2 regions of the Sporosarcina jeotgali genome follow, and region 1 is predicted to be linked to the other one. Evidence: predicted binding sites of a transcription regulator. Region 1 holds the regulator's gene; the other holds the start of a gene.
The links. The regulator LexA, encoded in region 1, represses DNA repair genes until DNA is damaged. The targets are predictions, from matches to a motif close to CGAACATATGTTCG.
Positions count from the first base shown of each region.

Region 2: the regulator LexA is predicted to act here: its motif matches at 2,891-2,904, upstream of PGH26_RS03325 (YhjD family protein).

Region 1 covers NZ_CP116341.1:1,136,366-1,141,855, reverse strand. The annotation lists gene tkt (transketolase) at 1-1,297, opposite strand, end outside; gene PGH26_RS05345 (DUF896 domain-containing protein) at 1,403-1,636, opposite strand; gene PGH26_RS05340 (YneB family resolvase-like protein) at 1,702-2,361, opposite strand; gene yneA (cell division suppressor protein YneA) at 2,361-2,675, opposite strand; gene lexA (transcriptional repressor LexA) at 2,863-3,483, shown strand; gene PGH26_RS05325 (methionine gamma-lyase family protein) at 3,902-5,167, opposite strand; gene PGH26_RS05320 (trimeric intracellular cation channel family protein) at 5,285-5,490, shown strand, end outside.
Region 2 covers NZ_CP116341.1:732,872-738,361, reverse strand. The annotation lists gene PGH26_RS03340 (antibiotic biosynthesis monooxygenase family protein) at 14-541, shown strand; gene PGH26_RS03335 (M20 metallopeptidase family protein) at 652-1,818, shown strand; gene PGH26_RS03330 (competence protein ComK) at 1,997-2,545, shown strand; gene PGH26_RS03325 (YhjD family protein) at 2,514-2,873, opposite strand; gene PGH26_RS03320 (DUF3225 domain-containing protein) at 3,004-3,624, opposite strand; gene PGH26_RS03315 (response regulator transcription factor) at 3,686-4,360, opposite strand; gene PGH26_RS03310 (sensor histidine kinase) at 4,381-5,490, opposite strand, start outside.

The sequences.
Region 1 (5,490 bases):
CTCCAAATACATTCAGTCCACCGTGCAGGGTCATTCCGTTCAAAGCAGCACCCATTGCGAATTCACGCACACCAAACCAGATATTGCGGCCATCAAAGCTGCCAGGAAGAAAATCTCCTGCTCCTTTGATGGCAGTTTTATTGGATCCGGCCAAGTCTGCACTGCCGCCAAAGAATGATGGAAGAGCTTTCGCGATCGCATTTATTGCATCTCCAGAAGCTGAACGTGTCGCAACAGACTTACCTGCTTCATAAACAGGCAACTGCGCTTCAACTGCAGCTTTATCAGTTCCATCAATTGCATTTTTCAATTGGGCAGCAAGCTCCCCATTTTCTTTTTCGTAGGCAGCGAATAATTTGTCCCACTCGGATTCACTGTCTGCGCCAAGTTTTTGTATAGACGTTTTAAAGTGGTCATAAACTTCTTCAGGGACGTGGAAGTCCTCTTCAAAAGTCCACTTGTAAGCTTCTTTTGTAAGTTTCATCTCATCTTCACCAAGCGGTGCTCCATGAGCATCTGATTTACCTGATTTGTTAGGTGAGCCATATCCAATAACAGTTTTCACTTCAATTATTGTCGGACCGCCCGTATTTTGTTTCGCTTGTTCAATTGCTTGAGACAAGCGCGCTGTGTCATTGCCGTCACCAACATGAATGTAATTCCATCCATATGATTCAAATCGATTTTGAATTTTTTCTGTGAAAGACATATCTAATTCCCCATCTAGGGAGATGTCGTTACTATCGTAGAGAACAATCAGCTTATCCAATTCAAGATGTCCAGCGAGTGAAATCGCCTCAGCCGCCACACCTTCCATTAAGTCTCCGTCACCACACAGCGCATAAGTGTAATGATCCACAACATCAAAACCTGGCTTATTGTAAGTAGCAGCAAGATGCTTTTCAGCCATAGCCATTCCAACAGCCATTCCAATACCTTGTCCTAACGGTCCTGTGGTCGCTTCGACTCCAGCTGTATGGCCATATTCAGGGTGACCCGGTGTTTTAGATCCCCACTGACGGAAATTCTTCAGTTCGTCCATTGGCAAATCATATCCGCTTAAATGGAGCATGCTGTATAGAAGCATTGAGCCATGACCTGCCGACAAAACAAAGCGATCCCGGTTAAACCAAGATGGGTTTGACGGATTATGATGCATGTGCTGGGTCCATAGTACATACGCCATTGGCGCAGCACCCATAGGAAGGCCAGGGTGGCCAGAATTTGCTTTTTCGATAGCGTCGATCGATAACGTCCGGATCGTATTAATCGCCAGTTGATCAGTAGTGTTAGTCATCGGTAATTACACCCTTTCACAATCTCTTATTTTAACTAGATTCCTCATCCATTGTAATGAAAAAACCGCAGGAATACAAACTGCGGTCAGATGATATGCGGATACTTAATTTAAAAACTTCTTGTTTTGAGCATCTTTTACTTTTTCAGGTGTTACGTCATTTCCATCAGGGTCCAGCACTTTAACATTTTCGATGGTATCTCTCATTGTTGAACGGAAAGTTTTCAAATACTCACTGCGCAATTGAGATTGCTCTTTCGCTTCTTCAATGGAAAGACCCGATGTTTTTGCCTTTTTTGCAAGCTCATTAATACGGTTTATCTTATTTTCTTCCAGCATAACGTTCCCTCCAGTTCACATTCATTATTTAGAACGTAAACAAAAACGGCCAGAAGTGCAACCAATTAGCCTTCCTGCTCTGCAACAAATTCCTGATATCGTCTATGGACCGTTGCCTTGCTCACCTGATGACCTAGTCCTTTAAGTACAGAAGTGATTTCTTCAAAAGTCAGTCCCTTATCGCGCAAAGAAACAATTTCAAGTACGGGTGCATCTATTCGTTCCCTGCCTTCCGCATTACCTTGGTTTCGTAAATTGTGTTCTGGTCTGTACCCTGCCTCTACAGCTCGTTTCATTCCTCTTCGTATCTTTGCATTATGTAATTTCCGCTGATATTCTTCTACTATTGCAAGTATTTCAAGAAGCATGGAGTCCATTTCATTCAATTCTAATGGGCCGCTGTCATGATTCGTAAAAACAGAAGTATTTGTTTTTGCGAGCAGGTGTAAAACTGCGACACGGGCATTCCCTCTGCCAAGACGTGTTTCATCTTGGATTAAAACAGCATCAATGGAATCCTCTTTAATATAATCAAGAAGATCCAATAGGCCTTCCCGATCCAATTCATATCCACTGTGTTTGTCAGTGAATGATTCAGCCACGCTGAAATCCAATCTTTTTGCCAGCGCTGTCAGTTCTTCATGCTGACGTGTTAATGATAACTCCTGAGTATCTTTTTCAGTACTTACTCTGCAGTACAAAACGCAACTACCCCGATTCCCCATTATTCTCCCTCCTCTGCAAGGACGAGTCGAGTATCGTCAACCTCCGGCCCAAAATGTGCAGGCAACTTGAGATCTTCACCTGCAATAATAGCAGAGTCAGATAAATTATTCAGTGTCGCCACTTCTCGTATCCACCGGTCTGCAGGCACATCACCTGCATAGCGCTCCGCTAGCTGATAAAGCGTATCTCCTTCGACGACTGTTACTTCAATAATGTCTTGAGGAACTGAAAATTTAAGAATAAGGACGAAAGTTAAAATTGCAAATAAGGTAAAGGCTGCTATGATATTTTTGTTTTTTCGGATGATTGTCATGGATGATTTCCCCTTTCAGAATGTACGTTCGCTTCTATGCTTTTATTATATGCGAACAAAGGTTTGTGTGTCAACACTAAAAATTAGAACCTTTGTTTGCTATGCGTACGAACACATGTTATACTATTTTCATAGAAACACTTCGCAGAGCGACGTCTCCTGCAAAAAAAGTGAAGAGGTGAACATATTGAAAAAGATCTCCAAAAGACAGGAAGACATCCTGACTTTCATTAAAGATGAAGTGCAAAAAAAGGGATACCCGCCTTCCGTACGGGAAATTGGTGAAGCTGTCGGACTTGCTTCCAGCTCAACTGTCCATGGCCATCTCGCGCGACTTGAAAGTAAAGGACTAATTAGACGCGACCCAACTAAACCCCGTGCCATTGAGATTTTGGATCAAGATGGAATGGACGAGTTAAAAACAGGCGTCGTTCACGTTCCTTTAGTCGGAAAAGTTACAGCTGGAATTCCGATTACTGCAATTGAAAATATCGAAGAGTACTTCCCCATTCCGGATACGTTCGGGACTTCGGAGGACAACTTATACATGCTGGAAATCGTAGGAGATAGTATGATTGAAGCTGGTATTTTAAATGGAGACCGCGTCGTTGTGAAGCAGCAGCATACTGCCAGTAATGGTGAAATTGTAGTAGCGATGACTGAGGAAGATGAGGCAACCGTGAAACGTTTCTTCAAAGAAAAAGATTACTTCCGTTTGCAGCCCGAGAACTCATCAATGGATCCTATTATTATTGAGAATGTATCGATTCTCGGCAAAGTGGTCGGTGTTTATCGCACGATTCATTAATTTTATAGATAAAAACTGCGTATTCCTCATTCACTTTGAGGGATACGCAGTTTTTTTAGTGGGGGATTTTTTGCATGCGGGTATGGGCACTTTCTATAGGCTATGGTCATTTTCGCAAGTTTATGAGCGCTTTCCCTGGGTTATGAGCGCTTTCCTCGGTTTATGATCACTTCCACAGGGCTATGAGCGCTTTCCGCGGGTTATGATCACTTTCACAGGGTTATGAGCGCTTTCCTCGGGTTATGATAACTTTCACAAGGTTATGAGCGCTTTCCGCGACTTATGATCATTTTCACAGGGTTATGAGCGCTTTCCTCGGTTTATGATCACTTTCACAGGGTTATGAGCGCTTTTCCACGGGTTATGATCACTTTTACAGGGTTATGAGCGCTTTCCGCAGTTTATGATCACTTCCACCTTATGATTTGATTAATTCAAGTTCGATTAGTCGCTCAACAGACGATAGGATGGCGACTTTTACGTGTTCGTACGTGAGGCCGCCTTGGATGTACGCTGTATACGGCGGACGAATAGGGCCGTCCGCTGTCAACTCGATGCTGGAGCCTTGGATGAAGGTTCCAGCGGCCATAATGACATCATCTGCATAGCCTGGCATGTACGATGGCACAGGACTCACGTGTGCATCGATTGGTGAGTTGGCTTGGATCATTTGGCAGAATGCGACCATTTGCTCGGCATTTTGGAATGATACCGATTGAATCAGATCCGTTCGGGCTGCAGAATAATGAGGGGCTGTCACTAGCCCATAGGATTCAAGCATGCCTGCCGTAAATTGTGCGCCCTTTACGGCTTGACTTACAGTGTGCGGAGCTAGGAAAAATCCTTGGTACATTTCTCGTAACGTATCCAGTGATGCTCCTGCTTCTGCGCCTAAGCCAGGTGAAGTCATGCGGTATCCGCATTTCTCAATCAATTCTTTTCTTCCTGCAATGTAGCCGCCTGTACGAGCAAGACCGCCACCCGGGTTTTTGATCAATGACCCCGCCATCAGATCTGCACCAACATCCGTCGGCTCCAGCTCTTCGACAAATTCACCATAACAATTATCAGTAAATATAATAATATCGGGATGATTTGCTTTTATCCGCTTCACCATGTCGCCAATCTCGGCAACTGTGAACGATGGGCGGTCCGCGTAGCCTCTGGAACGCTGAATGGCAATCATTTTAGTGTTGGGATTGATCTGACGTTCAACTTCTTCATAGTCAACAGTTCCATTTTCCAATAAATCAACATGATGGTAGCCGATATTGAAGTCCTGCAGCGAGCCTGTATCTTGATCTCCGCCGGATACGATTGACTCTAACGTATCATAGGGCTTCCCTGTTATATAAAGCAGTTCATCTCCGGGCCGCAATATCCCGAAAAGGCTAATCGCAATCGCATGTGTGCCCGAAATGATTTGACCGCGCACTAGACTTGCTTCCGCTCCAAAAACATCGGCATATAATTGCTCAAGCACTTCTCTGCCTGCATCATCATATCCATATCCAGTGGATCCGGTTAAATGAAAGTCACTCACACGATTCTTTCTGAACGCTGCCAATACTTTCTTTTGATTGAGGAAAGCGATGCGTTCGGCAGCTTTTGCATAAGGTTGTAGTTCGTTTTCAACTTTTTCTGCACGATTTAAGATTTCATCGTTCAATTGCTGTATACTCATTCAGGATGCTCCATTCTGTACCATAGGTTTACTGCCCATTTTAACAGGTAGAACGCTTTCGGTAAACGGATTCTCATCCTGACAATTTTAAAACGTATTGAACGGAGGAACTTTGAAGTGACATGGGATGTATTTAGTCTGATTGGTACAGCCGCATTTGCAATTTCGGGTGCGATTGTTGCGATGGAAGAGGACTTTGATATGTTTGGAGTCTATATATTAGGAATGGTCACTGCGTTTGGCGGAGGCGCCGTACGGAACGTTTTTATAGGAGTTCCCGTTTCAGTCTTATGGGGACAAGAGCTGTTTTTCACAGTTGCGTC
Region 2 (5,490 bases), 400 kb from region 1:
GAGGATACTAATTATGAAAAATGTATTCATTACACGTGGGACTCCAGAATTCATGGAGAAAATTAAAGAGAAATATGCTAGCGAGAAGATGATTTTAATGCACGGCAGCGGGGGCTCTCAATTGCTGCATGAAACTGAAGGCAAAACAGTCTTTCAGACCCCTCATCGATACGAGGTTGTTTCAGAAGTGGGGCAGCTTCAAGAACATGGATATTTCGCTTTGAACAACATTGCCATTTCGGATGAAGGCAAGCCTATTTTTGAAGAACGTTTCAAAAGAGAGCATCCGGCGATGGAAAGCACTCCAGGATTTATTGCTTTTCGCTTGCTGCGCCCTATCGGTTCGGATACCTATATCCTTTTGACAGAGTGGGAGGACAGCAAAGCATTCGATACGTATAAGCATGATCCGGCCTTTAAAGCAGCTTACGATTCTACGCAGAATGATATCGTTGAGGGACCGGCATTTCATATTTTCGCAAGTGCACCTTATCTTACATTATTCAGTTCCCTTCATACTCCTGATCCTGATCAAGATTAAAATCGATTCCTTAAAAGAGGCCATGCGCCTCTTTTTTTGTTATCAAACAATTGCGAGTTTAAAAACACACTGATATACTGGATACCATATTCAAAAAAGGAGCTGTCTTTATGAACGAAAAACTTTACGCGCTGCTCGACAACTCTTTTGATGACATGGTTAGCGTTCGACGCTATTTGCACCAGCATCCAGAAGTGTCATTCCACGAAAAGAATACTGCACAATATATCCAAGATTTCTACACGAAGTTAGGGGTAGAGTTCCGAAGCAATGTTGGCGGAAATGGAGTTGTCGCACGTATCGAAGGCGGAAAACCTGGTAAAACAGTTGCGCTCCGCGCTGACTTTGATGCATTGCCGATCCAAGACCAAAAAGATGTCCCTTATAAATCCACCGTTCCTGGTGTCATGCACGCATGCGGTCACGACGGACATACGTCCACCCTGCTGCACCTTGCTAAAGCAATGAATGAGCTGAAAGATGAACTTTCTGGAACGTACGTATTCATTCACCAGCACGCTGAAGAATACGCTCCAGGCGGTGCTATTTCAATGATTGAAGATGGCTGCTTGGACGGTGTGGATGTTATTTTCGGTACTCATTTATGGTCGATGATGGAACCAAACACTATTCAATACGTGAGCGGTCCGATTATGGCCGCTGCAGATCGTATCGAAATTACAGTTCAAGGTGCCGGGGGCCACGGTGCTTCTCCTCACCAAACAAAAGATGCTATTGTAATTGCATCTCAACTCGTGACCAATTTCCAGCAACTCGTCTCACGTCGTGTGGACCCGATTGAATCTGCTGTATTATCCATCGGCTCATTTGTGGCCGACAACGCATTCAACATTATTGCGGATAAGGCCGAACTCAAAGGAACTGTGCGCACATTCTCTCCTGAAATCCGTGATCTCATGGAATCTGAAATCCATCGAATTGCTGAAGGGACAGCACTGATGAACAACTGTGAAATCGACGTAACCTACACGCGGGGATATCCAGCTGTCGTAAATCACGAAAAAGAGACAGCATTTTTACGTGACGTTGCACAAGATGTTCCAGGTGTAAAAGAAGTAATCGAAACGATTCCTCAAATGGGCGGAGAAGATTTCGCTTACTATTTGGAACACGTCCCAGGCACGTTCTTCTTCACTGGTGCACAGCCTGAACATCCGTTTCCTCATCACCACCCGCGATTCGACTTTGACGAATCCGCAATGAGTTCCGCTGCTAAAACTTTAGGCGCAGCTGCCCTTGCCTATCAAAACCAGTAACCATTTGCTCTGCTGCTTGTGTGCATTTCTTATCTCTCTTTTCAACAAGGGACGCTAAGAAACGCCAAGTGCAGAGTTTTTTCGCGTTTTATTTCTGATTATTTTGTTTTTACTGATTGCTTTCCAATATTTATCCTATATAATAGGAATTATTACTTAGTGAGTAGGAGTGACTTGGATGCATTCACGAAAGAATACCGAGAATTACCTGATTAATTCCGATACATTTGTTTTACAACCGATTCGGGAGGGCTATAAACTGACGACTCGGGTAATTGAACGTCATTCTGAATTCGAACTTCCTAAAAAGCCGATTCAAATCGTCAAAAAAACATGCGAACTTTACGGTGCTTCCTTAAAAACACGGACGTTGACCGCGCGTCATGCACTCGGAAACCGCCATAAGACACCAATCGTTGTCGCTCATGCATTCGACACACCTTATATCTTTTTACCGACGATGTCTCCGAATTCCGAAGAGAATGTTTGGATTTCTTATCATGCGATTGCGGATTTTCAAGAGGAGAATGTCGGATGCACGGTTATGCTGGAAAATGGCTATAAAATGAAAGTCAACGTGTCGACACCAACTATGTGGCGCCAATTCGCTTTTGCTGCATTATTGGAACGGGATTTTGCAAAAAAACAATTTTTACTGCAGCGGCCACGGACATTCCTTGCACAGGAAGGCTCATTCAGATACCCGGTTGCCGAAGATACTGAGTGAGTAATTCCTCTGTTCGATTACGTAAACGCACATTTAAGTATCTTCTGCAGTCCTCCTGATGATTATGGACAAAAATGTACTCAGTAAAAATATCGTCCATCTTCCCTCTTATAACCGATAATTGATTCATTCGCAAATATGCGGCCGTATTTCCCAGCTCTTTGTGTACACATTTAGCGACCTCATCCACGAGTCCCAAATACGGCTTTTTTAATTTAAAATCCCCATGCTGAATGAGTAAACGATCCCGCTCTAAAATCGTCAAAACCATCGGCAGGTAAATCATATTTTCTAAATAAGGAATCACTTCCTTTTTCAAGACTGACATTTCCTTCGCCTCCAAAACGAACATCTGTTCTTATTCGTATTCTATGCCACTTCAAGAAAAAATGCAACAAAAAACAGTGGATTCGAAGGCGGCTGTCCGCGTTCGAATCCACTGTTTGCAATTGATTGACTTATTTTGTTTCGGGATCGCCAATGTAGTGGACTGCTTTCACTTTCCAAGTGTCCTTATCGTTTACCATAACGGTCACTTGGCGGCCTTCACTGACACTTTGTTCGCCGCTTTCTTTATCTTTCACTGCAGTTTCCATAGTAGTAAATACTTGCACCTCTTCATCTGAATACTTAACGATTGTAAGTTTTTCAGGGGTGCGGGTCAGTTCGCGGGTTGCGAGTAATTCTTCAGTCGCTGCACGTTCTTCATCCAGATCATAACTGTCAGTAGAAAGCGTTTCTAGATACGCATCTACTTGTCCTGCATTTAGCGTATCAATATAACGATTGAAGGCTTCTGTAATAGCTTTCTTCTGCTCAGCAGGTACATTTGCTGCTTCTTCGATACTTCCGCCATCTAAGCTGAAGCCGATGTCGTCACTAGCGTCGTCTGCTTTGTCTTCCTTCCCTTTAGTTTCACCTTTATCTGTCACTCCATGATCAATCGAACCATATTCATTCGTCTGTTCACCATCGTCAATCGACCCTGGATTGCCTTGAGCAGCATCATCCTCACTGCTGCAGGCACTTAGCATAAGGGCAAGAGTAACTGCTCCTGCAAATCCTGTTACTTTTTTCATAATTGTTCTCCTTTCATAGCAAAAGGACCATCCAATTGGAGGCCCTTTTATAAATGCTGCATTACTTCACTTCAACCCAGCCATTTTTAATCGCTGTCACAACCGCTTGTGTCCGGTCGTTCACGCTCATCTTTTGAAGGATGCTTGAAACGTGATTCTTTACAGTCTTTTCTGAGATGAATAATGTTTCTCCAATTGCCCGGTTACTTTGGCCATCCGTCAGCAATTGCAATACTTCACACTCGCGCTTCGTCAACAAATGCAGCGGACGGCGAATTTCGTGCTGATGGAATGATCCTTTATATTCCCGTTCGCTTAATCGGCGATATTCTGTCACCAGATTATGAGTAACTTTAGGATGTAAGTAAGATCCGCCAGCAGCTACGACTTTAATTGCCTGGACAATCGCATCCGCATCCATTTCTTTCAGCATGTATCCAAGTGCACCTGTTTTCAGTGCCTGGGAAACGTATGACTCATCGTCATGAATGGACAATACAATGACTTTCGCATCTGGATATTTGGTCATCAGCTGCTCAGTCGCTTCAATCCCATTCATGCGGGGCATATTGATATCCATGAGAACTACGTCAGGATTATTCTCTTCATATAAAGTAAATACTTCGCTGCCGTCATCGCCTTCTGCTACAATTTCAAACGTATCTTCAAACGCAAGAATACGCTTGACTCCTTCGCGGAATAATTGATGATCATCTACTATCATGATTGTTGTCATGTTCGTTCCCTCCAAAGCATCTATTTGCCCATACTATCGGGATTAAATGGGATTTTAAAGAACACGCTTGTCCCTTTACCAACTTCTGAAGTGATTTTAAAATCGCCTTTCAACAAGTCGATGCGCTCTTTCATCCCAATAATCCCAAATGATTTTTCTTTTACTTCATTTTGATCGAATCCTGATCCGTTATCTTTTACAATTGCATTCATTGTTTCACGCAGCCATTCAACTTTCACCCATACGTCACGACTGCTTCCATGCTTAATGGCATTATTAACAGATTCTTGAACTAAGCGAAACACCGCAATTTCAAAACTAGACTCGAATCGGCGGTCTTCTCCGATGCTCTGAAAGTGTATACGGACATCGGGTTCATACTCCATAAGAGTGGATAAGTATTTTTTCAAAGTCGGCACCACACCGAGATCGTCAATCGCCATTGGGCGAAGATCATAAATAATTCGGCGTACTTCATATAATGAACTGCGTACCATTTCTTTTAAGTCCTGAAACTCAGCAAGTGCTTGCTTCGGACCTTTTTGTTCATACACTTTTTCAATGAGTCCGGACCGAATGAGGACGCTGGCCATCATTTGAGCAGGTCCGTCGTGAATTTCTCTTGAGACTCGTTTGCGTTCTTCTTCTTGTGCTTGAATGATCCGAATCGCAAAGTCCTGCTTATGTCTGGCCGTTTCAAGCGCTTCGCCTACATCCTTCAAATCTGAAGTTAAGTAAGTGACCACAGTGGATACTTGATTTACAAGCTGATCCGCTCGTTCAATCGTCTCCAGCAGTTCCGCCAGACGCCGGTCCAAGTCATCGCGTTGAATACGCAGTTGCTTTTCTTCCATCCTGTTCACAGACAGTCTAACAAGAAGGTCATTTGCAACTTCATACGCTTTCCGCACTTCTTGCTCCGAATAATTCACAAAATTCTTCGAGACATCAGCAAGTCTTCTGCGTGAATGACGTGTCATTTCTTCAAGATGATCTCCTTCGGTTATTACCCGGGAAATATCTTCTTTCACAAGAATGAGCTCACGTTGCATGGATTCAAAACTTCGACGGCTTTGCTCACTGATCATGAAGATGTCATTCTTAGACTGATCCATTACATTCACCATGCT